Regions from separate parts of the Methylobacterium fujisawaense genome, predicted to be linked through region 4. Evidence: riboswitches for the same ligand, from Rfam matches in the RefSeq annotation. Region 4 holds a riboswitch; each other region holds the start of a gene.
What was found. Region 4 has a riboswitch for cobalamin ahead of ABC766_RS23945 (CbtB domain-containing protein). Riboswitches for the same ligand answer to the same signal wherever they lie in the genome.

Region 1 (7,334 bases), 3.1 Mb from region 4:
TCGGCTCGTTCAACGCAGCCCTCAATGGCAGGCAGCCTCCGAGGATCGCTTGGCCTACTCGCTCGGCGGATCTGGGTCGGATGCGGCACGTCAGTTTTAGGACCAGCGCCCGAAGTCCGATTCCTACCCTGAGTCGAAGTTGCCGGCGGGATGGCGAACGACCGCTTTGGAGGAACGCCGGCAGCAGTCCGGGCGTCCAGGTTGGGTCGCAAGCGGACCCCCGCATAGTCGAACTGCTGGGTTCGCCTCTAGAGGTACTTGAGCCACGCGATGTCGCGTCGGGATGCCTTGAGGCGCGAAAACCAAGCGGTCGGGAAGTAGAGGGGCACGATCAGCGCAGCGTACCAGACCAAGACCCACACGTAGTCTGATACGGCGAACACGGCGCCCTGCGTCGGGCCCCATAGTGCGAAAGCGCCGTGGTAGAGCAGCCGCAGAACCGTCAGGTGAAGCAGGTAGAAGAAGAGCGGCGCGCCGCCGAACACCGCCAGCGCCGAGACGACCGGGCGGTCGCCCATGCGATCCAACATAACGAGCAGTAGCGCTCCGATCCCTGTCAGGCGACACGGCAAACTGACCCCCTGACGCCATGAGGATCTGACCCCCTCGATGAGCGAGGAGGTCGAGATGATCAGGAACGAGGCTCAGGCTCTGACGCGGATGGACGATCCGTGGAGGGCCGAGATGAAGACGCCGGACGACGTGTCGGCGATGATGCGGCTGCAGGCGCTCGGCTGGGGCGCGAAGCGGATCGCAGCCGAGCTTGGCTGTTCGAAGAACACGGTGAAGCAGTGGCTGCGACGGGGGGATTGGCGCCCCTGCGCGACGCCCTCGCGCTCGAAGCAGCTCGACGGCTTGGCGGACTGGCTGGTCGAACGCTTCCGGCAGCATGCGGGCAACGCCGACGTCGTGCGCCAGGATCTGGCGACCGAGAAGGGCATCCACGTCAGCCTGCGCACGGTGGAGCGGGCGGTCGCGCCGTTGCGGCGGGATCTGGTGATCGCCGCGCGGGCGAGCGTGCGGTTCGAGACGCGGCCGGGCGAGCAGATGCAAATCGACTTTGGCGAACGGCGCGTCGAGATCGGCGGCGTGCCGACTCGGGTCTCCCTGTTCGTAGCGACGCTCGGCTACTCGCGCCGCCTGCACGTGCGTGCCTTCGGCCACGAACGGCAGGAGGACTGGTTCGCCGGGCTGGAGAGCGCTTTCCGGGCTTTCGGCGGCGTGCCACACGAGGTGTTGCTCGACAACGCTCGCGCCCTGGTCTTGCACCACGACCCTGTGAGCCGCGAGGTCGTCCTGCACCCGCGCCTGCACGCCTTCTCCCGCCACTGGGGCTTCCGGGTGCGGGCCTGCGCCCCGTACCGGGCGCGCACGAAGGGCAAGGACGAGCGCGGCGTCGGCTACGTCAAGAACAATGCCGTGGCCGGCCGCCGCTTCGCGAGCTTCGCAGCCCTGGAGGCGCATCTCGATGCCTGGACGCGGGACGTCGCCGACCGGCGCGTGCACGGCACGACCGGCGAGGCGCCGGGCGAGCGGTTCGCCCGCGACGAGGCTCGGGCGCTACGGCCGCTCGCGGGCGTGCCGCCGTTTTCCGCCGCGCGCGATCTCGTGCGCCGGGTCGGAGCGGACTGCGCGGTTGCGGTCGACGGCAACGCTTACTCGGTACCCTGGCGGCTGATCGGTGAGCGGGTGCGGGTCACCGTGAGCGGAGCGGTGGTGCGCGTCCACCACGGCGGACGGGAGGTCGCCGCGCATGCCGAACTGAAGGGACGTCACGGCCGTGCGGTCGACGACGCTCATCTGGCCGGGCTCGTGGGTAGCCGTGAGCGACCGGCTCATCGGCGCGACCCGCCTCCTCTCGTGGCGACGCCGGAACTGCTGCGTCCGCTCGCCGAGTACGAGGCTGTCGCCGGGGGAGGCTTCTGATGAGCGAGGAACACGATCACCTCACCGTACTGCTCGACCGCCTGAAGCTGACGGCCATGCGTGACCAACTCGACAGCCTGATCGACGAGGCCGGCCGGGGCGAACTGACGATCCGCGAGGCGCTGACGCTGTTCTGCGAGCGGGAGATCGCCCGGCGCGATCAGCGGCGCATCGACATGGCCTTCGGGCTGGCCCGCTTCCCGTTCGTGCGCGACCTGACCGGCTTCGACTTCGGCGCACAGCCCTCGTTGGACAAGGCGCAGATCCGCGAGATCGCCACCGGCCGCTTCATCGCCAACGGTGAGGCGGTGCTGCTCCTCGGACCACCCGGGGTGGGCAAGACGCATCTGGCGGTGGCGATCGGGCGTGCGGCGATCGTGGCCGGCTACGGCGTGTTGTTCACCCCAGCCACGACGCTCGTGGCGCAGTTGGCCAAGGCGCACGCCGAGGGGCGGCTGGAGGAGCGGCTGACGCACTATGCCAAGCCGAAGCTGCTGATCATCGATGAGCTCGGCTACCTGCCGTTCGAGCCGGATGCCGCGCACCTGTTCTTCCAGCTCGTCAGTCGCCGCTACGAGCGCGGCGCGATGCTGGTGACCTCGAACCGGGCGGTGGGCGAGTGGGGCAGCGTGTTCGGGGACGCGGTGGTGGCCACCGCCATCCTCGACCGGCTGCTGCACCATAGCCACGTCGTCACCATCCGCGGTGACAGCTACCGCCTGCGCGAGAAGCGTCGCAGCGGACTTCTACAGAGGGCCGCTATCGTCCCCAACCCCACGCCCGTCTAGGCGAGGAAACCGGCATGGGGGTCAGATCCTCGTGACGCGAAGGGGTCAGTTCCGGTTGTCGCTTGAAAATCCCGAGGGTCAGCAGCAGGAACAGCAGCGAGGGCGGATACTTCGTCAGCGCGAAGAAGCTCATCGCAGTCCGTAAGGCGCTATCGTCGACGACGAACCGGGGATTGTCCCCGTAGCCGTTCATCAAACGCAGCAGTGCGAAGGTAACCAGCATCGCCACGCCGACGACAGCGAAACGGCGCTCGCGGGTACCTGTGGCGACGCCGGGCAGGAACCACGGACCGATGGCGTAGCCAAGCGCGATGACCCCGATCCAGGGAAGCACCGGATAGGTCGTCTTGGCTACCAGCCCGAATGGGAGCGCGATGACGTCGCGCTGGTGCAGCATAGCCCAGACGGCAAAGAAGGGGTCATCGGGCCGGAGTTGGATCGAGTCGAGGAGGTTGTGCCAGCAAACGAGCAGCATCCCGACCGCGAGGAGAACCGACCGCGGCAGGCCGATCAACACGGCCAGGACGATCATGCATACGCCGATGCACCAGATTACCTGAAGCCACAGCGTTGGGCTGGCAACGCCCCAGTACAGCTCCGAGAGGTAGAAGACCTCCAGCGCCATCAGGACGAGCCCGCGCTTCACGAGATAGGTGCGCGTCTCCGCCAGGGTGTGCCGGGTGCTGAACAGGTACGCGGCCACGCCGGTCAGCACGATGAAGATCGGCGCACACAGGCTGACCGCGAGGCGGGCGAGATACAGGGCCGGTAGGGCGGTCCTGGCATCCATTGGGTCGGCGACCGGCACGTGCAGGAACCAGGTTTCGCGGAGGTGGTCGAGGAGCATCAGCACCATCACCAGCCCGCGCAATGCGTCGATGGAGGCGATACGTCCGGTCGTGCCCGATGCCTCTGTCGCCGCCTCCAGCGTGCCCGGATGCACGCCCATCAGAACCGCGCCGTCATGCTGACGGTCACCCGTCGGGGCTCGCCTACGCCGACCCAGAAGGCGTTGTAGGAGCGCTCGTAGTAGGTCTCATCGAAGATATTATCGACGTTCAGCCCGAAGCGCAGGTTCTCGTAGCGGTAGTAGGCCAGCGCGTCGGTTAGCACGTAGCCCGGGAGCCGGAACCGCTCGTTGCCGCTGTCCCCAAGGCGCGAGCCGACCGCGCGGATGCCGCCGCCGAACCCAAAACCCTTCCAGTCGCCGGCCTGGACCTCGTAGACACCGAGCAGGCTGCCCGAGTGGCGTGGGATGTTGAGCAGCGGCGAGCCAACCCGCAGGACCTCGTCGCGGGTCACCGCTGCGTCGATGAAGGCGTAGCCGCCGATGACCCGGAACTCGGGTGTAACCTGTCCGACGAAGCTCAGGTCGAAGCCCTGGCTGCGCACCGCCCCGGCGGCGATCTGGAAGAAGAAGTCCCGCGGGTCGGTCGTGAGGACGTTCTCCTTCTCGATGTGGAAGGCCGCGCCGGTCACGCTCAACCCGGTGAAGAGGTCGAGCTTGACGCCTGCCTCGTAGCCGAAGCCGGTCTCGGGGGCGAAGGGTCGGGTCGCGATGTCGAAGCCGGTGTTGGGTCGGAACGAGGCCGCCACGTTGCCGTAGAACGAGAGGAAGGAGAGCGGCTGGTAGACGAGACCCGCACGTGGTGAGAAGCCGGTCCGGTCCTGCTCCGTCCGCTCGTTGCCGACCTTGTCGCGGAAGGTCTGGTTGTAGAAATCGGTCCGATTGCCAAGGAGCAGCTTCCACTCCGGGCTGAGCGCGATCTGGTCCTGCACGTAGACGGCGGTGTTCCCGACGTTCTCGCTCGCGCTGTAGCGCCGGGTGAAGGGCGGCTTGGTGTGGCCGTAGACCGGGTTGAACAGGTCGATGGCGAAGGGGTCGAGCCGCGGCGTCGAGCGCAGCAGGTTCTCGGTGCTGTTGTAGCGCTCGTTCTCCAGGCCGAGCAGCACGGTATGGGCGAACGGCCCGGTGTCGAAGTGCCCGACGAGCTCGGCCTGCCCGATGGCCACGCCCCAGGTGAAGTCGTGCCGGCGGAACTCGCGCACCAGGGTGCGGCCGTCGTCGAGAAGGCCGGTCGCGCCGGTCTGCAGGCCGGTCAGGCTGCCGGTGTTGAAGTGTCCGGCGACCCTGAGCTGCCAGTCGGCATTGAAGGCGTGATCGAGGCGGATCTGCAGGATCCCGGCTTCTGACACGGAGTCGTCGCCCGGCTCACCGAAGAAGCGCGAGCGCGGTACGAGGCCGAGGCGGTTGTTCACTGCGACGGTGCCGCGGTCGAAGGTCTGGCGGTTGCGCAGGTACTGCGCCTCGACGGTCAATTTGGTGTCCGGGCTGATCAGCCAGCTCACCACGGGCGCAGCCAGGACGCGGTCGCCGTCAACGAAATCGCGGAAGCTGTCCTGCCGCGCGAGCGCGCCGTTGAAGCGGTAGAGGACGGTGCCCTCCTCGTTCAGTGGCCCGCCGGCGTCGACGGTGGTGCGCGCCGTTCCGAAGCTCCCGAACAGCGTGCCCATCTCGACGAAGGGCAAGGCCACCGGCTGCTTGGTCAGGATGTTGATGGTGCCACCGGGGTCGCTGCGCCCATAGAGTGCCCCGCTCGGTCCTTTAAGCACCTCGATGGACTGCACGTTCTGGGTGTCCGGCGCGCCGTTGTAGCCGCGGGCGATGTTGAAGCCGTTGAAGAAGATGTCCTGGGTGGCGAAGCCGCGCACCGAGTAGAGCGCGAGGTTCTGGGCGCCGAAATCGTTCTGCTTGCCGACTCCCGGCACGTAGTCGAGGGCGCGCTCGACGCGCGTGGCGGCGGTGTCCCGCAGGACCTCCTGGGGCACGACGTCGACCTGCTGGGGCAGCGAGAGCCGCGGCGTCACGGTCTTGGTCCCGCTGTAGAGATCCTTGACTTGGTAGGTCGGCGCGGCGGTGTAGCTGCCCTCGACCGAGAGCGGATCAAGAACCACAGCGGCCGCTGCCTCGGCAGGGTCTCCCTGGGCCAGCGTCGGAGATGCGCCCGGAAGGGCAAGCGCGAGCGTCGCGACGCATGCGCGAAGCTGCCTCTGGCAAATGGAACGGGACACGGGCCTCGGACCTCGGGACGGCAGTGGCACGTCACCGCGAACGAGGCCTCGCCAGCCGCGCTAGCGCACGGCCGTCTCGACACCCGTCAGGACCACCCCGCCCGACGCGTTTCGCGTGTGACCACGGCTGACGGCAGGTCTCCTGGCTCGCGGGTCGCCGCCCTTGCACCGTCTTCCCGGGATAACCCCAGTGACGTTGTGGTGAAGGGCTCGCCGCTTACAGTTGCGGGGACAGCCGTGGCTTCGGGACTAGCCCCAACCACGTTCCCTTTTGATCCCCGAAGGGAACCGTCAAGCTTGAGCTACGCTTCACGAGAATGTGAGTCAACGCACCGGCGGCTGCCGTTCGACGGGCTCCTGTGAAACGGCACGCGTGAGGTCGCGGTGACCTGAGTTGCGTCGGCAGAGTGATGACACCTCAAACTCTCCTTGGGCGGGATCGGGAACGCGCGGCGACGCGGCCAACAGGCTCGCCTACTCGACCTTCAGCCGCTTAGCTGCAGCGGGGCAAAGCATCTTGAACTGCTCGACCATGGGCGGCATGCCCGACGCGCACGAGGTGTCGGCGTCAGCCCCGAATGGGAAGCGGGCCTTCCTGACCTGCCCGTTGCCGTAACGGTAGCCGACCGTGCCGGTTCGGCAGTTCGCCTCCGCGGTCATCGTGGCTCGGCCTTCGCTACGCAAATAGCTCGCGACGCACTGGGCCGTCGTGAGCTTGCCACCGAACTGCTTGGTTTCCCCGCCGGGGTCGCGCTCGCAATACTCCTGCAGGTCGGCCTTGGTGACGATGCCGCGCATCGCGGCTCGCGCCGTATCGATGCCATCGCGCTCGACGACCGTGCCGTTCCAGCCTTTGCAGGAGGCGAGCGGGAAATCCCCTGCCGCCAGAGTCGGCGTCACAAAAAAGGGCAAGGCTGCAAGCGTGTAAACGGTGATCCTCAACGGCGTTCCTCCGGCGCAGTCTCGACCGACGCGGCTCTGAAGGTATCTCTTCGGCAAGCGCCAACTCCTTTTATCCACAGGCGTCCACACTGGCTCATTGTCGCAAGCTCGGCCGCTTGCAAGGAACCGTCGCCGCATGTTCCTATTTTGTTCTTTCAGATTCGCGGAGCTAAAACATGCAAGCCAGCGGCGTCACCATTGGCCTGCCCATGCCGGTGCCCCTTCTTGCTCGACCGGTCAGGGCGGGCTTCCCCAGTCCGGCGGACGATTTCATCGAGGACGAGATCGACCTTCAGCGTCTGCTCATCGCCAACAGGCCGGCGACCTTCTTGGTGCGGGTGGCGGGCGACAGCATGGTGCTGGCCCGCCTTTTCGACGGGGACCTTGCGGTGGTCGACCGCTCGCTCACGCCGCGAAACGGCGACATCGTCGTGGTCGACATCGACGGCGAGCGCTCCTTCAAGGTCTGGCGCCGCCAGGGCCATCGGGTGGTCCTGGCGTTCGCCAACCCGCGCTTCCCCGAGTTCCGGCTCGACCCCGGCGCAGAAATCGAGGTCTGGGGCGTCGTCTCCGGCTCGATCAACCCGAGGCGCCGGAGCGAGTGAG
Region 2 (7,334 bases), 3.1 Mb from region 4:
CCGCACGCTCGCCCACGCCGCGCACGCCGCCGCCGATCCCGAAGCCGCGCCACGCGCCCGCTGGCTCGTAGACCGCGAGCAGGCTGCCGGAGTGGCGGGGCACGTTGACCAGGGGGGCGCCGACCGGAAGGACGTTGTCCTTGGTGACCCGGGCATCGGCATAAACGTAGCCGGCCAGGAGCTTCAGTTCCGGCGTGATCTGTCCCTGGGCCGTCAGCTCGAAGCCCTGGCTGCGCACGGCGCCGGCCGCGAGGGAGAAGCCGGTATTCGCCGGGTCGGGCGTGAGCACGTTCTCCCGCTCCACGCGGAAGGCGGCGGCGGTGAGGAGCAAATTGCCGCCGAACAATTCGGACTTGGCGCCGACCTCGTAGCCGAGGCCGGTCTCGGGCGGCAGCGCCGTGCCGCGCGTGACGGCGGCGGCGTCGGTGCCGATATTCGGCCGGAAGCTCGTGCCGACATTGGTGTAGAAGGCGAGTTCCGGGATCGGCCGGTAGACCAGGCCCGCCCGGGGCGAGGCCGCGACCCGCGACTGGTCCACTTGGCTGCGCACCACGCGCTCGCGGAAGCTCTGTTCGAAGATGTCGAGCCGAAGGCCGATCAGCGCCCGCCATTCCGGGCTCAGGACGATCTCGTCCTGCGCATAGAGGCCGGTATTGGTGATGCGCTCGATATTGTTGCGTGGGATGGTGATCGGCGGCAGCGCCTGTCCATAGACCGGCGAATAGATGTCGAGGGCGAAGGGGCTCGTGCGGAAGTTCGAGCGCAGATAAACCGTTCGGCTGTCGGTGCTCTCCCGGTCCATGCCGAGGAGGAGCGTGTGGCCGATGCCGCCCGTGTCGAACCGCCCGATCAGGTCGGCCTGACCGACCGCCACGTCCCAGCGATAGTCGCGCACGTTGCGGTCGCGAAAGACAGTGCGGTTGTTGGCGGCGATGCCGCGGATCTCCGCCGATTCCCCTTCCAGATCGCCGGTGTTGAAGTAAGCGGCGAGCCGCATCTGCCAGTTCTCATCGAAGCGATGATCGACGCGGACCTGCAGCGAATTGTTGTTCTGGTAGGTGCTCTGACCGGGCTCGCCGAGGAACCGCGAAAGCGGCAGGAAGCCGAGTTGGCGGTTGAGCGCGATCACGCCCCGGTCGAAGACGATGCGGTTCTTCACGAACTCGGTCTCGACCGTAACGCGTGTGTCCGGCGTGACCTGCCAACTCACCACTGGAGCCACGAGCAGCCGGTCGCTGTCCACGAAGTCGCGGAAGCTGCCGGCCCCCTGTGCGGAGAGATTGAAGCGATAGAGGACTGTCCCGTCCGCGTTCAGGGCACCGCCGGCATCGATGGTACCGCGGGTCAGACCGAACGAATCGACCTGATTGCCGAACTCGACGAACCGTTCGGCGGTGGGTTGCTTGGTGATGAGGTTGACGAGCCCGCCGGGATCGCTGCGTCCGAACAGGGCCGCACCCGGTCCCTTGAGCACCTCGATGCGTTCGATATTCTGCGCGTCGGGCGGAGGCGGGGTCCCACGATTGAGGGGGAAACCGTTCTTGTAGATCTCCGAGGTCGTCACACCACGGATGGCGTAACTGAAGATCGAAAGCCCCCCGAAATTGTTCTGCTGGGCGACGCCGGGCAGATAGTTGAACGCACGGTCCACGCGGGTGGCGGCGAGGTCGGTGATCGTCTCCCGCGGCGCCACGGAGACGGCCACCGGCACGTCGATCTGCGGAGTGGCGGTGCGCGTGGCGCTGACGGCCGTGCCCGCTCCGTATCCCGGCGTCGGGCCGATCAGGCCGATGGTGCCGCGCCCGGAGGCCGTCGTGCGGCCGGCACCCTCCCCGACCTGCTCGACCGAGAGTTCCTCCAACGTCACGCTTTCCTGCGCCCGCACGTCCTCGATCGGGAGCCCGGCCGAGAGGACAGCGGCGAGCGCCAACCGCCGACCGCGATGCGGAGTCCGCGGACGACGCGCTGATGGCGCTGAAAACCGCGCAGGCTCGCCGTGAGACGGACGTTCGGAGGTCGCCACCACACACTCGCTGTTGCCGGGTGGAAGCCACGGGGATACGGGCAGCGTCGCCCACGAGACGGCGACACCGCGCGCTCCGCCGGGGCACCCCGCCCGAGGGACGTCATCGTGCCGAAGGCAGGTCTCCTGGCTCACGGGTCAAAGCGCCCGCCGGACCTTCCCAGTGCAAGCACCAGTGGTCATCGGTGGCAGGCGCTCGCCGCTCACAGTTGCGGGGGCAGCTTCGGATTCGCTCCGAAAAGCGCACCGAATTCCCGTCTTAGCTCCGGGCCGGGACCCGAAGAACCTTGGCCGGACGATATTCGCCACCGGCGCGCATCCGGTCAACGGGCCTGACAAACTTTGTAACAGTGTTACGTTACGTGTGGCGCTATGGCCACAGCCCGATCCTTGTTGGAACGCATGGCTCTCAAGTTGCCGTGATGGGCCGGTTTGGGCTCGGACGACGTGGGTCCGAACGAGATCGGCGGGCCGATGGCGGCTGGATATGCGCCATCCTGAACCGAACGGACGAGCGGTCATCGACGCCCTGTTTCATGCGCCGCTGGGCGCCGAGCGTCTCAGCTGATTGGAGATCCGATGGTCCGCTCTTGGCATCGTGTTGCTGATTGCCGAACGCGCGGCCCGAGCTCATGACCCGGCATACGGTCCTTCGGTGACCCGCTCCATTTCAGGGCCGGCCTTGCCGTCCAGCCTTGGATCGCGGCATGCGTCATCGCCGTAGTCGCGGTGGCCCCGTGCCAAAACTTCTCGTTCGGCGCGAACCCGATACCCTGACCGGCTGGCTTTGCACCGGGCACATGCTCTCGATCGGTTCGGTTCAAAGCCAGCCGGTCAAGTCACAGCGAGAATCTGCGCTCTCTCGATCGCCGCTACATCTTCCGCTCGCGATGGATACGCTTCTTCTTCGGAAGTGCCTTGTGACGGCCGATGGTGACCCTGGCTTCCGACACCGTCGGTCCGGCCAGCGCATTGCCCGGTGCGGGGCCAGCGGCCGTCGCGTCCGCGAACGTGGCGAAGGTCAACAGGGGTAAGGCGGCCAGCGCCGCGCGAAGAGCCCGGATCGTGTGCATAAGCGTTCACTCCTCTGTCTGTGGGCGCCGGGCCGTTTCCGGGGCCGGCCGGATGCGACGAGCGGTCTTCGGTGTGAAGGTGCTCCCCCGGATCGAGCCGGTCCGACTGCGAAGTGCCGCGCCGATCATGCGCGTGAACCGGTTTGAAGAGGCTTGGGCAGAGGCGCGCCCAACCTGAGGAAATATTGTCGAAATGCCACACGGTAGACTGATAAATGTAGTATGTGCTGCATCTATTAACGAATAAATAGAAGTCAAAACCCAAAATTTACGCCTTGATCTTGATCAAGTCCAGCAAGCTCTGCCACGCGATGCGGCGTTCCGACTGCGTCAAACGCCTTCAAGCAGTCGGTCGAGGTGGAAGGACGGACGCCGACCCAGATCCGGCCCATGATCGGTCAGGAACGTCGCGGCGCTCCGGCGTCCCTCGTCCCGAAGCATCGTCAGGAATGCCCATTCCGCATTGAGCTTCGAGGACGAGCCCAGCTCGGCGACAACGTCGCTGGCGATGCGGTGCATGCGCATGGCCGCCCATCGGGCGCACTCGGAATTGTCCGTGGGCGCGACCTGCCGCAGCAAGGCCATCATCCGCAGTTCCTTGAGCAGGACCGCGTTGAAGGAGATCTCGTTGAGCCGGTTGAGGATCTCCCGGGCCGAGGTCGGCGCTTGTCTGCGCTCGACCGGATTGACCTGCACGATGATCGTATCGCGCGACTCGCATTCGCGGACCAGGGGGGTGATCGTCGGGTTTCCGGAATAGCCTCCATCCCAGTAGGAGGCACCGTCGATCCGCACCGCCTGGAACAGGGTCGGCAGGCATGCCGAGGCGAGAAGCACGTCGGCCGTGACCTCGGCGTTGCGGAACACCCGGCCCCGGCCCGTATGAACATCCGTCGCGGTGACGAAGAGCTTGATCCGGCTCCGTGCGATGCGCTCGAAATCCAGCCGCGAGTCCAGGATCTGTCTGAGCGGATTGAAGTCGTGCGGATTGAGGTCATACGGGGAGAAGAGCCGCGCCATCAGGTCCGCGGCCAGATACAGCGGCGCGGAATCGAGCGTCCAGCGGCCCAGTATCACGTCGAGCGGGCTGCGCTGCAGCGGGCTGAACCGGGCCGCGCGCGAGACGGCGTTCCAGAAGGCCTGGAGTGCCGCGCGCGCACCGGAGGCGCCGTCCCGCTCGTAGCCGTCGATGAGGACGGCCGCGTTCATGGCACCGGCCGACGTCCCGGAAATGCCGTCGATGCTCAGCCAGGGCTCCTCGAGCAGGCGATCGAGGACCCCCCATGTGAAGGCGCCGTGCGCGCCGCCGCCCTGCAGGGCCAGATCGATCAGGACCGGATCCCGCCCACGCTTTCCCGGTGTGATGGCCTCATCCGACATGGGACCGATACCCTCATCCCGTGAGCACCTCTTCCGTCGCCCTGCGGCCATCCCGGACCGCGACCGGCTGCGGAGCAAGAGTGGCGGTCGCCGGCTACTCGGCGACCGCCTCGCCGGAATCGGCCCGATACGGGTCTGACTGCATGCGATTGGCGGCGCCGCGCACCTTGGTGCCGGGCAGGATCTCGAACCGCGGGTCGAACGTCACCATCGTGGCGGCCAGCCGGCTCAGGATGCCGGCGTCGCCCTCGACCTGCGCGGTCCCGTCGGCAATCTGCGCCTCCAGGGTCTTGGCGCCAATCATCGTCTGCTCGAGATCCGACCGGTTGATGGTCAGGGTGAGATCGGGCTTCTCGGCCTGGAACCCCGCGATGTTGGTCAGCGTTGCGTTTTCCAATTCGACGATGAACCGCTCGCCGTTGTCCGGCGTGATCAGGTTGATGGTGAAGCGCAACCCCTCCGCCTTGCGACTGTCCATGCGGATGCCAAGAAAGTTCAGGAAGAGCTCGGTCGGCATCGCCCGCACCACGTCGGGGCTGCTCGAACTGGCCGTCGCGCCTTCCGGGATGCCGGAGCGCAGCTCGTAGGCGCCGGCCAGGAAGCAGTTGCGCAGGCCGGGATTCTCCTGCTGGTAGCCGATCTGCTCGAAGATGTCGGCGAGGAGGTCCTTGGCGACCTGGTTCTGCGGCTCGGCCTGGACGAGCTTGTTCACGATCTCCTGGGCCAGCAGATACTCGCCCGCGTCGTGAAGCCGCTTTCCCCGGGCGAGGATCGCCTCCGCACCGCCCATCATGTCGACGTAGAGGGGGGCACTCTCGGACGGGGCGAGCGGGATCAGCGTCGCCGGATTGCAATCCCAGAATCCGAGATAGCGCTGGATCACGCCCCGGCTGTTGTGCTCCGGCGACCCGTGATAGCCGCGACAATGCCACGTCTGCTGCAGGCTCTGCGGCAGCGCGTAGACCTTGTGGATTTCGTTGATCGTCACGCCCTGGTTGGCGAGGTGGAGCACCTGATTGTTCATGTGGGCGTAGAGGTCGCGCTGCGCCCGCAGAACCGCCTGGATCCGCGCATTGCCCCAGCGGGGCCAGTGGTGGGAGGCGAACATCACCTCGGCCTCCCGGCCGAACCGGTACAGCGCCGCGTTGATGTATTTCGACCAGTTGAGCGGATCGCGCACCGGCGCGCCCCGCAGGGTGTAGATGTTGTGCATTGATGCGATGACGTTCTCCGCCATCCAGAGCGCCTTCCGGTCCGGGATGTAGGTGTTCATCTCCCGCGGCGCTTCCGTATTCGGGGTATTCTGGAAGACCATCGGGATGCCGTCGACCTCGAAGGTCTCGATCGGCTTCTCCACGTAGCGCGTCGGGGCGATCAGACCCGTGGTACCGGCCGAGACGCGCTGTCCCAGGCCCTGCCCGACATAGCCGTGCGGCGCCGCCGGCAGGAGCAGCCCGTACTGGTAGAACAGCCGCCGGTTCATGGCGTTGCCGGCGTAGACGTTCTCCGCCACCGTATGGACAAGGAAATCGGCCGGCGCGATCACCGGCACGGCGCCGGACCGCACGTCCTCCTCCTTGAGGATCCCGCGCACGCCGCCCCAATGATCGCCATGCGTATGCGAGTAGATCACGGCCGAGATCGGCCGCCCCTCGCCCACATGCGTCTGGAACAGCGCCCAGGCGGCGCGTGCGGTCTCCTGGCTGACGAGGGGGTCGAACACGATCCAACCCGTCCGCCCCCGCACGATGGTGAGGTCCGAGAGATCGAACCCCCGGACCTGATAGATGCCGGGGACGACCTCGTAGAGCCCGTAATTGTTGTTGAGACGCGAGATGCGTAGCAGAGACGGATGGATACTGTCAAATTCGTCCTGCCGCTCCAGGAACTGGAACTGCTGCATGTCCCAGGCCACGTGACCATCGTCGGCCCGGATGATCCCGTCGGCCATGGGGGCGATCAGCCCGCGTCGCTGCTCCTCGAAATCCGTGTCGTCCGCGAACGGCAGGCGCGTCCGGGCCTGCCGGAGCACGGCGCGGGTGAACGACGACGGCGGTTTGCCTTTCGGGTGGAAGTGCTCCGAACCGGCGGATGCAGCCGGGGATTCCCCGTCGCCCGCGGCACGCGCTTCCGCCAGGAGGCATCCGGCTGCGGAGAAGGCGGCTCCGACAGCGGGAAGAGTCTTGATGAAGGCGCGGCGCGTCGACATCGGTCTGCTCCATCCCGGACGCGGTGGCTTGCCGTGGGACGACCGGGTCGCCGGGCGGCGGCGGCCGGATCCGGTCATCGGCGCACCGGTCAGCGCCAAGCGCAGACCCGGCGTCCGCGTCGCCACCAGCAGACCCTGCGGCGGCGCCGCCGCGGGACGACGACGACGGCCTGTGCTTTCTCGACAGGGCCGCCGCTCGGATCGTCGAGGGGCTCGATTCTCAGGGGCGCGGCGTAGACGGCACCCGGCACCATGAGCAGGCCCGCAGCCGCCAGGGCGGCGGACGAGAAACTGCCCAGCACGGCACGACGATGCATCGGTTCCATTGCCATCCTCCGGCTCGTGGTCTGATGTCCCTGGCTCTGCCACCCGATCCCGTCCTCGCCGACGGAGATCGGCGCTCACCCCAGCGGCTCAACGGGTCGCCGACCCGCTTCCGGGCGACGCGAGCGCCGGCGCGACCGGCGGCGGGCCGAAGAGGCCGATCCACGCCCATGACAGTCCCGCGGCGATCAGGTCGCAGGACACGAAGAGGCCGATCGCCCACAGGCCCGAATAGGGCCATTGCGCGATGATGGCGGCGCCCAGGAGCATCGAGAGCAGGGCGAACAGGATCACCGTGGCGCGCGACAGCTGCGTCGTGTGGACG
Region 3 (7,334 bases), 2.6 Mb from region 4:
GGTAGGCCACGAGATCGGTGCCGGCATAGGCGCAGAGATCGGCCGCCACCGCAGCCAAGCGGGGCGTGACGCCGTCGATCGCCGTGTTGGCGAGCCGCGTCAGCGGCATCTGTGCCGGGTCGATCGCAGTGTCCTGGGCCGCCCATTCCGCCGCGACCCGCTCGGCCAGGGCGCGGCTTGGGAGCCGCAGCGGGTTGCGGGCCGGCGTGTTGGCCGGACGTCCGTCCAGGGTCAGCCGGAATCCGTCGGCCTCTTCGGAGAAGCCGGCCTCCGTGTAGAACCGCCGGGGCAGGGCGGGCTTGGAATGGCCCCGGGCCGCACGGATCGGGTCGGGCCGCGCGCCGTCGCCCGGTTCGCCGAGCCAGTCTGTCGTCTGATCGCTCATGGACGCGAGATAGGCGTTTCCGGCCCGGCGCGCGAGCCTTTCACCGTCAGCCGCCCGTTGCGAGGCCCTCGAGAAGCCGCACCTCCAGCGCAGCGGCCGTCGGGACGACCGTCACGGCCCCGGCCCCGTAGAGCGCGTCCGGCGGATGATACCCCCAGGCGACCCCGATGGCCGTGGCACCGGCCGCCACGCCCATGGCGATGTCGAAGGTCGTGTCGCCCACCATCACGGTCGCCTCCGGCGCGCAACCGGCCTCGCTGATCGCCTGCCGCAGCATGGTCGGGTCCGGCTTGGACGGCGCGTCGTCGGCGCTCTGGGTCGTGGCGAACCACTCCGCCCAGCCGTGATGCGCGATCAGCCGGTCGACGCCGCGCCGCGACTTCCCCGTCGCGAGGCCGATCAGCACATCCCCACGGTCATGGAGCCGGGTCAGCAGGTCGGCCATCCCGGGGAACAGGGGTTCCTCGTGGGCCGGATCGAGCCGAAGGCGGTTGTAGGCCTGCTTGTAGCTCTCCGAGAGTTCCGCAACGGGGCCGTCCTCGCCGACCAGACGCCGGAAGGCCTGCGGCAGTGACAGGCCCACCACGGACAGCGCCTCGCGCCGACCCGGGGCCGGCAGGCCATTCTCCGCGAAGGCCACCTCCTGGGCCGCCACGATCAGGTGCTGGCTGTCGACGAGGGTGCCGTCGACGTCGAAGACGACGAGCCTCATCGCCGACGACGCGCCAAAGCCCGCCCCGACGGCGCGGATGGGCGGATGTCGGCCTCGGTCACGGCTTCCGGCCCGGCTGTGCCGGCGCGGCCGCGGCGGGCTGACCGCCGGGAACCCGGGTCCGCTCGTAGCCGAGCCGGCAGCGGATCAGGAAACGCCGGCGCTTGCCACCGCGCAGGCCGCGCTGGTGCGAGGCACGATTGCAGGCCGCATAGGAACGCCGGCGGCGCTCCGCGCGGGAACTCGGGGCCGGGCGCTGCGCGGCCTGTGTGGGCGCCGCATTCGCGGCGGGAGCGGCGGGCGGATGCGGCGACGCCGCCTCGGCCGGATGGGCGCCGTTCGCGGTCGGCGCCGCCTTGGCTGCCTCGCCCGGTGCGGCGTGCGCGATCGGCCCGGTGAGGCACAGGGCGGCGAGGCAGGCCAGCATCGCGAGCTTCATATGTCAGGGTCTCGAACCGCCGGAAACTGGCCCCGCAGCGGATCGGCGGGGCGCGGGCAGCATATGAGGCGGCACGGCCGATTGCCAAGGCATGCGCGGCACGGCCCACCCCGATGACGGGTCACTTTCACCGGGGATACCGCAGCGCACATCTCCCGCGACAATGATTTGGGGGATGGAAGGGGGATCCGGCGATCAGGCTCCTGCGGCTGCCCGCTTTGATGCGCGAAACCGACCTCTCACCGGAGACCGAGACCGCCTCACGGAGCGGTCCTCTGAGCGGGGATCCCGCCATCCGGCGCGTCGCGTCGCCGCAGTGGCACCTGGGCGATCGTTTGAAGCGAGCGCAGGCGCCCATCTTTGTTGCCCCCTGCGTGCCGGCACGGCGGCGCATGCGCGACGGACCGCCGGAGCCATCATCCCTATCCGCCAGCGAAGCTTGCAGGAGACTCGACCGGACGGGCGATCCTCTCGTCGTGCATCCGGGCCGAGGTGAAGATGCCGCCTTCGTGACGCGCATTCGGCCGATGCGCGACGGGCACGGCGAAGCGGTTCTCCTGCCCGACCCGGGTCGTGGCCGCAGCCCAGGAGGTCCGGCGCGGACTCGACCAGGCGCGGGACCGTCGCGACGGCATCCCGGACGCGGCCCCGACGGCGATCGGCGGGTCGCGCCACAGGCGGCGGGCGAAAGTCCCGGACACACTGACGGACCCGGCCGTGCCCTGGCTGCCCGCTCAGACTTCCGGGGCCTCGACGATCGGGTCGTAGCGGGTGGCATCGAAGCCCAGCAGGTTCCAGCTCTGCGCCATGTGGGGCGGTAGCGGCGCGCTCACGTCCACGGGCTTGCCGGTGCGCGGATGCGGGATGACGATCCGGCGGGCGAGCAGGTGCAGGCGGTTCTGGATGCCCCCCGGCAGCTCCCAATTCTCCACGGAGAAGTATTTCGGGTCGCCGACGATCGGATGGCCGATATGGGCCGCGTGGGCGCGCAGCTGGTGCGTCCGTCCGGTCACCGGCTTGAACGACAGCCAGGACAGCTTCTGGGCGGCCTGATCGACCATCGCGTAGTAGGTCAGCGCGTGGCTCGCCCCCTCGTCGCCGTGCTTGGCGACGCGCATCCGCGCGTCGGCGTCGGTGGGCTCCTCCTTGGCCAGGTAGGTCGAGACACGCCCCTGCCGGACCCGCGGCACGCCCGCGGTCAGCGCCCAGTAGATCTTCCGCGCGGCCCGGGACCGGAAGCTCTTGGCGAGCGTCGCGGCGGCGAGCCGGGTCTTGGCGACGATCAGGCAGCCGGCCGTATCCTTGTCGAGCCGGTGGACGAGGCGCGGCTTCTGGCCATCCGGGCCGGTGAGGGCGGCGAGCAGGCCGTCCACGTGCCGGACAGTCCCCGAACCGCCCTGGACCGCGAGGCCGAAGGGCTTGTTGAGGATCATCATGTCGGCATCCTCGTAGAGGATGAGCGACCGGATGAATTCGGCATCGTCCTGCTCGCGGGCGGCGTTGCGCGGTCGCTCGGAGGGCTGGTCGAGGCGCAGCGGCGGCACGCGCACGCTCATGCCCGGCTCCAGCCGATCGTTCGGCTTGGCGCGCTTGCCGTCGACGCGCAGTTCGCCCTTGCGGACGATGGTCTGCACGCGGGTGAAGGGCAGGAGCGGGAAACGCGCGGTGAGGAAGCGGTCGATCCGCATGCCGGCCTCGTCCGGCTCGACCATCAGGGTCTGCACCCCGGAGGCGAGGGTCGCGGAGGCGGCCGCGCGCTGCTCGCGGCGGGTCGGACCCGGTGTCGGCGCGGGGGAAGGGGCCGGGGCAGGCGCAGGGGCCTCCGAGCGCTTGGAAACGGGCCGGCTGCCGGGCTTCGCCGCCAGCGGACCGCGCGGCGCGGCTGTGTCGCGCCGCGGCTTCGCGGGCCGGGCCGGGGCTGCGGCTGCGGCGCCCTGCGCACCCCAGGGATCGCGCGCACCCGCATCGTCGCCGCGATTGCGGGCCGCGCGCTCTGCAGCGTCGCGGGCGCTGGTGCGCGGGCCCGTACGGGCACGGCCGTCGGCCTGGAACTTGCCGGGCTTGAACTTGCCCGCATCGAACTTGCCGGCCTGAGGCTTGCGCCCCTTCGGCCCGCCGCTTTTGGGAGGTCGTGTCGTCATGCTTCCGCCGGCACCCGTCTCCGCTTCGGACGGAGCGTCCGGGCGCATGGGCCGCGGCGTCGCGGACGTCCGGACCGATGGGATTGCACGGCTGTAGCATCGCCCGCGCGCAGCGGCAAAGGCGGCAGCGCGATCGCGCCCGTCAGGGCTCCGCGTCCCACGCCGCGCGGAGCCAGGCCTTCAGGCCGGTCGGGAAGAGTTCCGGCCCGCCCGGGACGTCGAGCCCGTCGAGATCGCACCACCGCGCCACGCAGGCGGTGCCGCAATCCTCGTGGAAGACGAAGCGCTCCTGTCCGTCGAACCGGCCGGGCGGCAGGGCGACCGGGAACAGGAACAGCACCTCGTGCCCGACCTGCCCCTCGTGCAGGAAGATGTTCTCCACGACGCGCGGGCCGCCGAGCACCGTGACGGTGATGCCGAGCTCCTCTTCGAACTCCCGGATCAGCGCGTCCTCGGCCCTCTCACCGAATGCGACGCTGCCACCGAGGGGCCGGACACCTGTCAGCCGCCCGTCATCCGCATGGATCTCCGCCACCAGCAGGCTATCGCCGCGCCGGGGGAGCCCCAAGGCCTTCACGCGGATCTCCGCAGGGGGACGCCAGACCGTCATGCCGAAACGGCTAGATCGTTCCCGACGGCGCCGCAACGAACCGGCGGGCCGCCGCATCGATCCACGACAACTCCCGGACGTGCGGTTGACGCCCGGACGCACGACGGCCAAGCTGTTCCTCGACGGTTCCCCTCGGGGATCAAAAGGGAACGCGATGAGGGGTCCGCCCCGAAGCCGCGGCTGCCCCCGCAACTGTAAGCGGCGAGCCCTTCACCACCACGTCACTGGGTCACCCCGGGAAGACGGTGCGAGGGCGGCGACCCGCGAGCCAGGAGACCTGCCGTCAGCCGTGGTCACACGCGAAACGCGCCGGGCGGGGTGTCCTGGCGGGTGTCGAGGCGCCGTCGATCCCGAGGGGAGACGGCCGCCGAGGCCTCGTTCGCGGTGACGTGCCACAGCAAGCGCGCCCGCGACGCCGTTCCCATGTCCGTCTCCACCGTTTCACGACCTGCGATCCCTGTTCCGGGAGGCCTCCGCGCACCCGTTCAGGCTCAGGTTTCCAGATGGTCGAGGCATTGTAATGTTATTACAATGCTTATAGGACGAAGGGGCCGGCGCGCGCCGTGTACGGACCGCTTCCCCCATGCTTCTCTCGATCCATCGCGCCCGCTCCGGCGGGCCGGCTCCCCTCTGCGGCGTTCTCCTCGCGCTCCTCGCCAGTCCGACCGCCGCCCAGGAGGCCGTCACCCTGGATGAACTCTCCGTGGCCGGCGCGGGCGGAGACCCGAACCGCGCTGCGCCGAACGGCCTCAATCTGCGCACCCCCGACCGGACCGCGAGTCGCCTCGGTCTGACGCCGCTGGAGACGCCGGCCAGCCTCGACATCGTGTCGGGCGAGACCGCGCGGCTGCGCGGCCAGGATACGATCGCCGAGGCCGTGACCCAGGACGCCACCGGCATCACCACGATCGCGGCACCCGGCAACGGCAACGGCGCCTTCACGTCCCGGGGCTTCGCCGGCCCGAACTCGATCCAGCAGCTCTACGACGGCACGCGCTTCTACGTCGGCGCCAACACGGTGACCTTCCCGTTCGACACGTGGAACGTCGAGCGGATCGAAGTGCTCCGCGGCCCGTCTTCGGTGCTCTACGGCGACGGCGCCATCGGCGGCGTGATCAACGTGGTGCCGAAGAAGCCGGTCTTCGTGCCGATCAACGCCGCCCGCGCCGTTGTCGGCACGGATGGCGTCGCGCGCCTTGCGTTCGATTCGGGCGGTGGAATCGGTCAAGCGGAGTTCGGCGACACCTTCGCGTATCGCCTCAACGTCAGCGGCAATCGCGCCGACGGCTGGATCCGGCCGGAGGGCGATTTCCGCAACCTCGCGGTCTCAGCCGCCCTGCTGTTCCGGCCGAGCGCCGATCTGGCGTTCAGCCTGAGCCACGATCTCGGCTACCAGGAGCCCGCCCGCTACTGGGGCACGCCGCTCGTCGAGGGACGGATCCCGGATCTCATCCGGTTCAACAACTACAACGTCCGGGACGCGAAGATCACCTGGGCCGACAACTGGACCCAGCTCAAGACCGAATGGTCGCCCTCGGCCGACATCACGATCCGCAACACCGCCTACCGGCTCACCAGCCGGCGCCACTGGCTCGACGTCGAGCAATATTCCTACAACCGCGGCACCGGGCTGGTGGACCGGGGCGATTATCTGGAAATCTACCACAGCCAGGAACAGGTCGGGGATCGGCTCGACGCGACGTTCCGTGGCAGCCTGTTCGGCTTGCCCAACCAGTTCGTGGCCGGGTTCGACGTGAACCACATCGACTTCCGGCACACCAACAACTTCTACTTCGACCAGACCACCAGCGTGCCGCTCGTCGGCTACGATCCGGGCCTCTTCCCGCAGAACGGGCGAGCCCGTCCGGCCTACGCCACGCAGACGAGCCAAGCCTCGGTCTTCGCGGAGGACCGTCTGATCCTGTCGGACAAGCTCTCGTTCCTCACCGGCGTGCGCCTCGACGTGCCGACGCTGAATCGGGAGGACCTGCAGACGGGATCGCGGTTCGAGAAGACCTACCGGGCGCTGGGCTACCGGTTCGGCCTCGTCTACAACCCGACGCCGGACAGCGCGCTCTACGCCCAGTACAGCTTCGCCACCGACCCGGTGAACAGCCTGATCACGCTGAACCAGTCGCTGGCGGGCTTCAAGCTCGCCACAGGCGATCAGGTCGAGATCGGCGCCAAGGGTCTTGCGTTCGACGGTGCCGTGGAATGGACCATCGCGGGCTACCGGATCGTCAAGGACAACCTGATCTCGGCAATCCCCGGCCAGCCGACGCTGTCCACGCAGGTGGGGAGCCAGTCCTCGCAGGGATTCGAGCTGGCCTTGGGCTGGCGCTTCGCTCCGGGCTGGCGGCTGGACGGCAACCTCGCGCTGCTGCACGCGCAGTACGACCGGTTCGACCAGACGGTGAACGGCGCCACAGTCTCGTATGCCGGCAATCAGCCCATCGACGTGCCCGAGCGCATGGCCAACCTCTGGCTGACCTGGGACGTCTACCGCGACTGGACCGCGCGGGTCGGGCTCCAGAACGTGGGGCAGGTCTACAGCGACTTCGGCAACACGGCGCGGCGCCCGGCCTACAACCTCGTCAACGTGGTCCTCGACCATCAGGTCACGGCGGAGTCGCGCCTGTCGCTGCGGGTCTACAACCTGTTCGACAAGGTCTACGCGATCAGCGGCAATGCCGTGAACGGGGTCGGGACCAACTGGCTGCTCGGGCGGCCGCGCTCGGTCGAGGTCGCCTACACGGTGACGTGGTGAGCCTGCCGCGGCGGCTCGGCAAGGCGGGGCGGCGCTGGCTGCTGCTGTTCCACCGCTGGGCCGGGATCGCCGCGGGGCTGTTCTTCGCCCTTTGGATCGGCTCCGGACTGGTGATGCTCTACGTGCCGTTCCCGGCGCTCACCGGGGCCGAGCGCCTGGACCGACTGGCACCGATCGCCTGGGAGCGCGTCGCGGTGGCGCCCGACGACGCGCTGCGGGCCGGCGGTCTTGCCGGCGTGCCGGCGGCCTTCGCCCTGGAGATGCGCGGTGCGGAACCGGT
Region 4 (7,334 bases):
CCGGTCGGATCGTGACCGGCGCGACCGATCAGACATCGTCGAAGGCGAGAGCTTCGGCCGGGTACTCCACCATGCTCCGGCGCTGAGCGTCGGTATTCTGCCACTCGCCGACCTTCATGTACCGGCCTTCGCGATCACGAACCTCGACCACTTTCCCGATCGTGGGAATCGACTGAAAGCCCTGCGGCCAATTGGACGCGAAGTAGAACACCTGCTCGACGCGCTCCGAAAGGTGGCAGATCGCCGGCCCGAAGGTTCCGAGCCCGAAGACGAGGTAGCGGCCGTTCACCAATGCGGCAACGTCGGAGATCAGCGATTCGCTCTGGATCTCCACGGGCAGGCCGCGCTGCGCCGCATAGGCCTCCACTTCTGCAATGACCGGGTTGAGACGGTTCTCGAAGACGAGCTTGACGGAACGGATGCGGCCCTCGGCCTGCAGCCGGTCGATGACCATCCGGTAGAAGGCGAAGGGCGGCTGCGGATAGTGCGGGTCGACCCAGGTGCTGAAGATGTCGCCCGACCGGATATGGATCAGGAGCTGATCGTCGGGCTTGGCCGCAAATGTCCGCGGCAGGCCGTTGAACAGGGGCCGGATTACATCCTGAACGATCGCGCGCGAGTCGATCGGGCCCTGCAGCGCCGTCACCCGCTCGAACTGCGTCGGATCGAAATACAGCCCTGACAGGAAGTAGCCGTCCGGCGGAAGCGACTCGTCCGGCGGAATGAACGTGATGCCGTCGCAGGTCAGCCTCTCGGTCAGAAAGATCACCTTGCTGCGGTCGACCTTCGGGACCTTGATGTATTTCAGGTTGAGCGCCTTCGCGATCGAGACCGCGATGATGTACTGCACGAGGCAATTGCCGAAGGCGCCGTTCTCGAACAGTGACAGGCCGACGAGGTTGCGGCTAGCCCGGCCAGGCGCGGCTTCGAGATTGTAGGTGACGTAGACGTTAGCGCCGGGCTTCTCGTTCAAGAGCGTGATGTCGAGCCCGAGCAGCGCCCGCAGGGCGATGAGGTCGATGGCGGCTTCATCGGCGCGGATGTCGACGCCTGCGACGAGCGCCGGATCCGGCACCGCGATCCGCACGAGACGCGCCCAGGCCCGCTCGTCGGCTCCGATGGCGGCCACGAGGGCGCCCGGCTTGGCGGTCCAGCCGACGATGTCGGGCGCGGACCACGTGACGCCGTCCTGCGAGACCTCGACGGCCACATCGCCGACCTCGGGCGCTACAGTATCCTGTACGGGTCGCAGCGCGACCGCGCGGATCGGAAAGCGACCGCCCAGATCGATCTCGAGCCAGGCGGTGTTTTCATCCTGTACGATCCGGGGGGCGCGGCCGGTCGCGAGATCGACGAGGACCGGGCTCGGATCGTCTGCGAGGGCCATCGGGTCTCCGAGAGCTGAGCGGAGGCGCCCATGCCGGGCCGGCCGGGCATCCGGTGCGGCGGTGCCCGCATCAGGGCGCGGACGTCAAGCCCGGCCACCCGCGAAGGGACGCACGGGAATCCGAACGGATCTGGCGCCGCTCCGTTGTGTCGTCGCCGGCATGCGTCTACAACGTGCCGGTGACGGTGCCCTGGCAACGGGGTGAAAAGGGAATGCGGTGAGGGGTTTCGCCCCGATTCCGCGGCTGCCCCCGCAACTGTGAGCGGCGAGCGCCTGCCAAGCGCCACCGGAGCGATCCGGGAAGGCGGTGGGCGCGCCGAGCCGCGAGCCAGGAGACCTGCCGTCGCAACAGGATCCCGCAATGCCGCCGGTGGGGCGGCTGGAGACACTCGACGATGACCGCTCAGACCCTCGCCCCCGTCGCCGCCGGTACCCGCTCGTCGGAGCGTCCGGTCGCCGTCGCGCTCGCGGCCATGCTGGGCCTCGGCCTGCTGTTCATGGCGGGTTTCTCGCCGGCGATCGCGTTCCACAACGCGGCGCACGACTTCCGCCATACCCAGAACTTCCCCTGTCACTGACGCCCTCGGCGCAGGGATGATCATTCGGCTTCTGTCGGCGGCCCTGGCCGCCGGCTTCTTCGCGGCTGCCGTTGTAACGGGCCTCGAACTCACGCTGACCTCGCCGCTGATCGTCGCGGCCGAGCGCTACGAGCAGCAGGAACCCTCGCATCAGGCCGCGAAGGCCCTTCCGATCGTGCTGGCCCATGCCGGGCATGACCATGCCGCACCCGACGCGGCACCGGAATGGCAGCCCGGCCCCGGCCTGCCGCGGATGGCCTTCACCGGTCTTGCGACCCTCGTCGGCGGCGTCGGCTACGCCCTGCTGCTCGGCGCGGTGATGATCGCCTGCGGCCGCGAGCCGACGCCGCAGGTCGGTCTCGCCTTCGCGGTGGCGGGCTTCGCCAGCGTCGCCCTTGCGCCGGGCCTCGGCCTGCCGCCGGAACTGCCCGGCAGCGCCGCTGCACCGCTGGCCGCGCGGCAGGCCTGGTGGGTGATGACCGCGGCGGCGACCGGAATGGGACTCTACCTGATCACGATCCGCCGTGCTCTGATCACGATCCTGGGTGGCCTCGTCCTGATCGTAACCCCCCACGTCGTCGGCGCCCCGCAGGCACCGGAGGGCGCGTCGGAGCTTCCGGCCGCACTGGCCGCACAGTTCGCCGCCCGGTCGCTGGCGATCAGCTTCGTCTTCTGGATCCTGATCGGGTTGGGGCTCGGCTGGGCGTGGCAGGCGTTTTCCCGCGACACGCAACGGGGAACGGCCCGTGCCTGAGACCGTCCTGTACGTCTGCACGACCTGCCGCCGTCCGGACGACGATCCGGATGGACCGCGCGCCGGAGCACGCCTTTTGGAGGCGCTTCAGGCCCGGAGCGCCGGCACGCCGAACCTGCGGGTCGAGGCGGTGGAATGCCTGTCGGTCTGCAAGCGGCCCTGCACCGTGGCGGTCGCCTCGGCCGACCGCTGGACCTACGTCTACGGCGACATGGATCCGGCCGCCTCGGCGGAGACCATCCTCGCCGGGCTCGCGGCCTATGCGGCGACCTCGGACGGCATCGTGCCCTGGCGCGAGCGTCCGGAGGCCTTCCGCAAGGGCGTGATCGCCCGCATCCCCCCGTTCCCTGAACCCCGCCCGCTCCCCGCCGGCACCCTGGAGGCCGCGGAATGACCATCGTAAACAAAATCCCCTGCACCATCGTCACGGGCTTCCTCGGAGCCGGCAAGACGACGCTGGTCCGCCACGTGGTCGAGAACGCCAGGGGGCGCCGCCTCGCCATCCTGGTCAACGAGTTCGGCGACGTCGGCTTCGACAAGTCCTTCCTCGCCGCCTGCGGGGTCGAAGGCTGCACCGAAGAAGCTATCGTCGAGCTGCCGAATGGCTGCATCTGCTGCACGGTCGCGGACGATTTCGTTCCGGCGCTGGAGACTCTCCTCGGCCGCGCCGAGCCGCCGGAGCACATCCTGATCGAGACCTCGGGCCTCGCGCTGCCGAAGCCGTTGGTTCAGGCGTTCCAGTGGCCGGCGATCCGCTCGAGGGTCACCGTCGACGGGGTCGTCGCAGTGGTCGACGGCCCGGCCGTCGCCGCCGGCGTCTTCGCGGACGATCCGGAGGCACTGGCCGCCCAACGGGCCGCGGACCAATCGGTCGATCACGACAATCCGCTGGAAGAGGTCTTCGAGGACCAACTCCTCTGCGCCGACCTCGTGGTCCTCAACAAGGCCGACCTCATCGATGCCCCGACCCGCGCTCGGGTGCGTGCCGAGGTGGAAGGCCACCTGCCCCGGGCCGTGAAGGTGGTTGAGACCGAGAATGGCGTCATCGACCCGCGGGTGCTGCTCGGCCTCGCGGCGGCCGCCGAGGACGATCTCGATTCCCGCCCGTCGCATCACGGCGAGGGCGAGGATCACGACCACGACGACTTCGAGACCGTGGCGCTGCCAGTCCGCCCCGCGATCACGGCGGGCGATCTGGCGGCCCGGGTCGAGAAGGCAGCCGAGATCCCGGGCGTCCTGCGGATCAAGGGTTTCGCCGAGGTCGAGGGCAAGGCGATGCGCCTTGTGGTGCAGGGGGTCGGCCGGCGCGTGGCCCACCATTTCGACCGGCCGTGGAAGTCCGGGGAGGCCCGGGACGGCAACCTCGTGGTGATCGGCCTCAAGGGGTTCGACCAGCGCGCCGTCGCTGCGGCCCTCGCGGGATGACGGCCGCCGCGCGCGCCTGCGCGGCTGACGGCGGCGCGCCGGTGCGCGCGGCCGCGGTTTAGGGGCCGTCGATGCATCTCGTGCGCATCGATACCGTCTCGCTCGACGAGGGTGAGGCGGCGGTGGATCTCGGGCAGGAGCCCGGCGATCTGGTTGTGCTGTCGTTCACCGACAGCGACCTCGCGGCGGTCGGCCAGGCCCACGCCGCAGAGCCCGGTCTGCCGAGTCTCCGGCTCGCGAAGCTCGCCAAACTGCGGCATCCGCTGTCGGTCGATCTCTACGTCGAACGCGTCGTGGCGCACGCCAAGGTGGTGGTGATCCGTTGTCTGGGCGGACTGGATTACTGGCGCTACGGGATCGAGCGCTGCGCCGAAACCGCGCGGGCGCACGGCGTCGTGCTCGCGGTCCTGCCGGGCGACGACCGGCCGGACCCCCGCCTCGCGCCGTTCTCCACCGATCCCGCCCTCGCCGGGGAACTCGACGCCTATTTCCGTGCCGGTGGTCCCGGCAATCTCCGGCGGATGCTGCGATCCCTGGCCATCCGGCTGGGCGCCGAGGGGGCGGTCGAGCCTCCGCAGCCCCTGCCCCGCGGCTTTCCCTGGTGTCCGGGTTGCGGCGCTCTCCCCCTCGAAACAGCCATTGCCGCGTCTGAAACGGCGATCCCGCTCGACGGCGCGCCGTCGCCCGCCCATCCGCTGGCCCTGCTGCTGATCTATCGCTCCGCCGTGCTCGGCGGCGACACCGAGCCGTTCGTCGCACTCTCAGCCGCGCTGCGCGCCCGCGGGATCGGGGCGCTGCCGATGGTCGTGTCAAGCCTGAAGGAGCCCGAGGCCGCGGCCTCGGTCGCCGATGCGGTGCGGGCGCGCAGACCCGACCTCGTCATCGCAGCCACGGCGTTCTCCGCGCGTGAGGACGGCACCGACTTCGTCCTCGACGGCGCCGGCTGCCCGGTCATTCAGGCGTTCACGGTAGGGTCACCGCGCGCGGCCTGGGAGGCGTCGGCCCGCGGCCTCGGCGCGTCCGATCTCGCCATGCAGATCGCGTTGCCGGAATTCGACGGCCGGCTCTCGGGCTTTCCGATCTCCTTCAAGGAGGAAAGCCCGGAGGTCGCCGGCTTCACCCAGCGGCGGGCCGTGCCCTACCCCGCAGGCATCGCCGCCCTGGCAGACCGGGCCGCGGGATGGCTGCGGCTGGCCGCCCTGCCCCGGCCGTCGCGCCGCGTGGCCCTGGTCCTGTCCGACTATCCGGCCCGGGGCGGCCGGGCCGGTTTCGCCGTCGGTCTCGATACGCCCGAGAGCGCCCGCGCCATCGCCGCCGACCTCGCCGCCGCGGGCTACGCGACGGGGGCACTTCCGGAAGCCGGCACGCTGATGGCGGATCTCACGGAGGGTCCGGCCGCGTTCCGCGTGCCCCTCCCCGCCTATCAAGCCTGGTGGAACACCCTTCCCGAAGAGACTCGCGCCTCGATCACCGCCGTCTGGGGCGAGGCCGAATCCGATCCGGCCTGCGTCGACGGCGCCTTCCGGTTCCGGATGCTGACGGGCACGGCCGCATCCGATCGGAGCGCCGCTCCGGATCGCACCGGGGACGAGGCGATCCGTGATCGCGGTCGGCTCGCCGTCTTCCTTCAACCGGACCGCGGGCGCGATCCCGATCGCAAGGCCGGCTATCACGATCTCGACCGGGCTCCGACCCATGCCTATCTGGCATTCCATCTCGGCCTGCAGCAGCACTTCGACGTTCTGGTGCAGCTCGGTACGCACGGGACAACCGAGTGGCTGCCCGGCAAAGCCGTGGCCCTGTCCCCCACCTGCTTGCCGGCGCTGTGCGTCGGCGGCCTGCCGGTGGTCTATCCCTTCATCGTCGATGATCCGGGCGAGGCCGCGCCGGTCAAGCGGCGCCTCGGCGGCGTCGCGCTCGGTCACCTGACGCCGGACGTCGCCGTCCACGCGCTGAAGCCGGAGGCCGCACGCCTGCGCGAGTTGGTGGAGGAATACGCCGCCGCGAGCGTGCTCGATCCCCGCCGCGCCGAACTGGTGGCCCGCGCCATCCTCGAGGAGGCCGAGGCCGCCGGATTGCTGGACGGCGCCGGCATCGGCCCGGACACGCCGATGGACGAGGCGCTGACCCGGCTGGACGCGCATCTCTGCGACCTCGGCGAGACCGTCTTCCGCGACGGTCTCCACGTCTTCGCCCGAGCCCCGGGCGAGGCCGCGGAGGCGGTGCTGGCAAGCGCCGCCGCCGAGCGGACCGGGCTGCTCGCGGCCCTCGACGCCCGATTCGTCCGGCCGGGGCCCTCCGGCTCGCCGTCCCGCGGGCGAAGCGACGTGCTCCCCACCGGACGCAACCTCGCGACCCTGGACCCGCGGGCCATCCCGAGCCGCGCCGCCGCGCTCCTCGGTGAGAGGGCCGCCGCCGCCGTGGTGACCCGCTACCTTCAGGACGAGGGTGCCTATCCGGCCCGGATCGTCATGGATCTCTGGGCCTCGCCGACACTGCGCACAGGCGGCGAGGATGTGGCTCATGCCCTCGCCCTCATGGGCGTGCGGCCGGTCTGGGACCATGCCAGCACCCGCGTCACCGGTTTCGAGATCCTTCCGCTGGCGATGCTCGACCGGCCACGGATCGACGTCACCGTGCGGGTCTCCGGAGCGTTCCGCGACACGTTCCCCGAGACCCTCGCGCTGCTCGACCGGGCGACCCGCGCCGTGGCCGACAGGGACGAGGCCGACGACGAGAACCCGCTGGCGGCGGCCCGCCGACGGGGCGAGACGGCCGTGCGGGTCTACGGCGCCGCGCCGGGCCGCTACGGCGCCGGTACCGCCGCGACGGCCCTCGACGGCACATGGGATGGCCGCGCCGATCTCGGTCGCGCCTATCTTGCGGCCAGCACGCACGCCTATGGCGACCGCGAGGCGCCGGATGCGGATTTCTCCGCCCGGGTGGCGGGAGCCGACGCCTATCTCCACGCCTTCGACGTGGCCGAGCGCGATCTGTTCGACGGGGATGCCGCTGTGGACGCGATGGGCGGCTTCGCGGCCGCCGCTGCCCTGGAGGGGGCGAGCCCCACGCTCTACAGCCTCGACGTCTCGCAGCCGGAGCGACCGAAAGCCCGAACTGCCCGGGAGGACGCGGCCCGCCTGATCCGTGGTCGCCTCGCCGATCCCCGCTGGATCGCCGCCCAGCTCCG

Region 1: another riboswitch for cobalamin. It lies ahead of ABC766_RS07175 (TonB-dependent siderophore receptor); the one in region 4 lies ahead of ABC766_RS23945 (CbtB domain-containing protein).
Region 2: another riboswitch for cobalamin. It lies ahead of ABC766_RS09400 (TonB-dependent siderophore receptor); the one in region 4 lies ahead of ABC766_RS23945 (CbtB domain-containing protein).
Region 3: another riboswitch for cobalamin. It lies ahead of ABC766_RS04795 (TonB-dependent siderophore receptor); the one in region 4 lies ahead of ABC766_RS23945 (CbtB domain-containing protein).

The regions. Positions count from the first base shown of each region.
Region 1 covers NZ_CP155000.1:1,487,333-1,494,666, reverse strand. Annotated here, with positions in the region: gene ABC766_RS07195 (hypothetical protein) at 249-518, opposite strand; gene istA (IS21 family transposase) at 628-1,926, shown strand; gene istB (IS21-like element helper ATPase IstB) at 1,926-2,714, shown strand; gene ABC766_RS07180 (DUF1624 domain-containing protein) at 2,686-3,663, opposite strand; gene ABC766_RS07175 (TonB-dependent siderophore receptor) at 3,663-5,582, opposite strand; cobalamin riboswitch at 5,902-6,094, opposite strand; gene ABC766_RS07170 (hypothetical protein) at 6,261-6,728, opposite strand; gene ABC766_RS07165 (translesion error-prone DNA polymerase V autoproteolytic subunit) at 6,905-7,333, shown strand; gene ABC766_RS07160 (Y-family DNA polymerase) at 7,330-7,334, shown strand, end outside.
Region 2 covers NZ_CP155000.1:1,976,582-1,983,915, forward strand. Annotated here, with positions in the region: gene ABC766_RS09400 (TonB-dependent siderophore receptor) at 1-1,930, opposite strand, end outside; cobalamin riboswitch at 2,122-2,328, opposite strand; gene ABC766_RS09405 (hypothetical protein) at 2,896-3,096, opposite strand; gene ABC766_RS09410 (patatin-like phospholipase family protein) at 3,427-4,476, opposite strand; gene ABC766_RS09415 (alkyl/aryl-sulfatase) at 4,571-6,685, opposite strand; gene ABC766_RS09420 (hypothetical protein) at 6,775-7,017, opposite strand; gene ABC766_RS09425 (HdeD family acid-resistance protein) at 7,100-7,334, opposite strand, start outside.
Region 3 covers NZ_CP155000.1:1,019,616-1,026,949, reverse strand. Annotated here, with positions in the region: gene ABC766_RS04820 (ATP12 family chaperone protein) at 1-385, opposite strand, end outside; gene ABC766_RS04815 (HAD-IA family hydrolase) at 432-1,097, opposite strand; gene ABC766_RS04810 (hypothetical protein) at 1,156-1,536, opposite strand; gene ABC766_RS04805 (RluA family pseudouridine synthase) at 2,271-3,677, opposite strand; gene ABC766_RS04800 (NUDIX hydrolase) at 3,820-4,254, opposite strand; cobalamin riboswitch at 4,394-4,586, shown strand; gene ABC766_RS04795 (TonB-dependent siderophore receptor) at 4,871-7,054, shown strand; gene ABC766_RS04790 (PepSY-associated TM helix domain-containing protein) at 7,048-7,334, shown strand, end outside.
Region 4 covers NZ_CP155000.1:5,040,587-5,047,920, reverse strand. Annotated here, with positions in the region: gene ABC766_RS23950 (discoidin domain-containing protein) at 29-1,387, opposite strand; cobalamin riboswitch at 1,554-1,746, shown strand; gene ABC766_RS23945 (CbtB domain-containing protein) at 1,783-1,965, shown strand; gene ABC766_RS23940 (CbtA family protein) at 1,982-2,719, shown strand; gene ABC766_RS23935 (DUF1636 domain-containing protein) at 2,712-3,113, shown strand; gene cobW (cobalamin biosynthesis protein CobW) at 3,110-4,144, shown strand; gene cobN (cobaltochelatase subunit CobN) at 4,216-7,334, shown strand, end outside.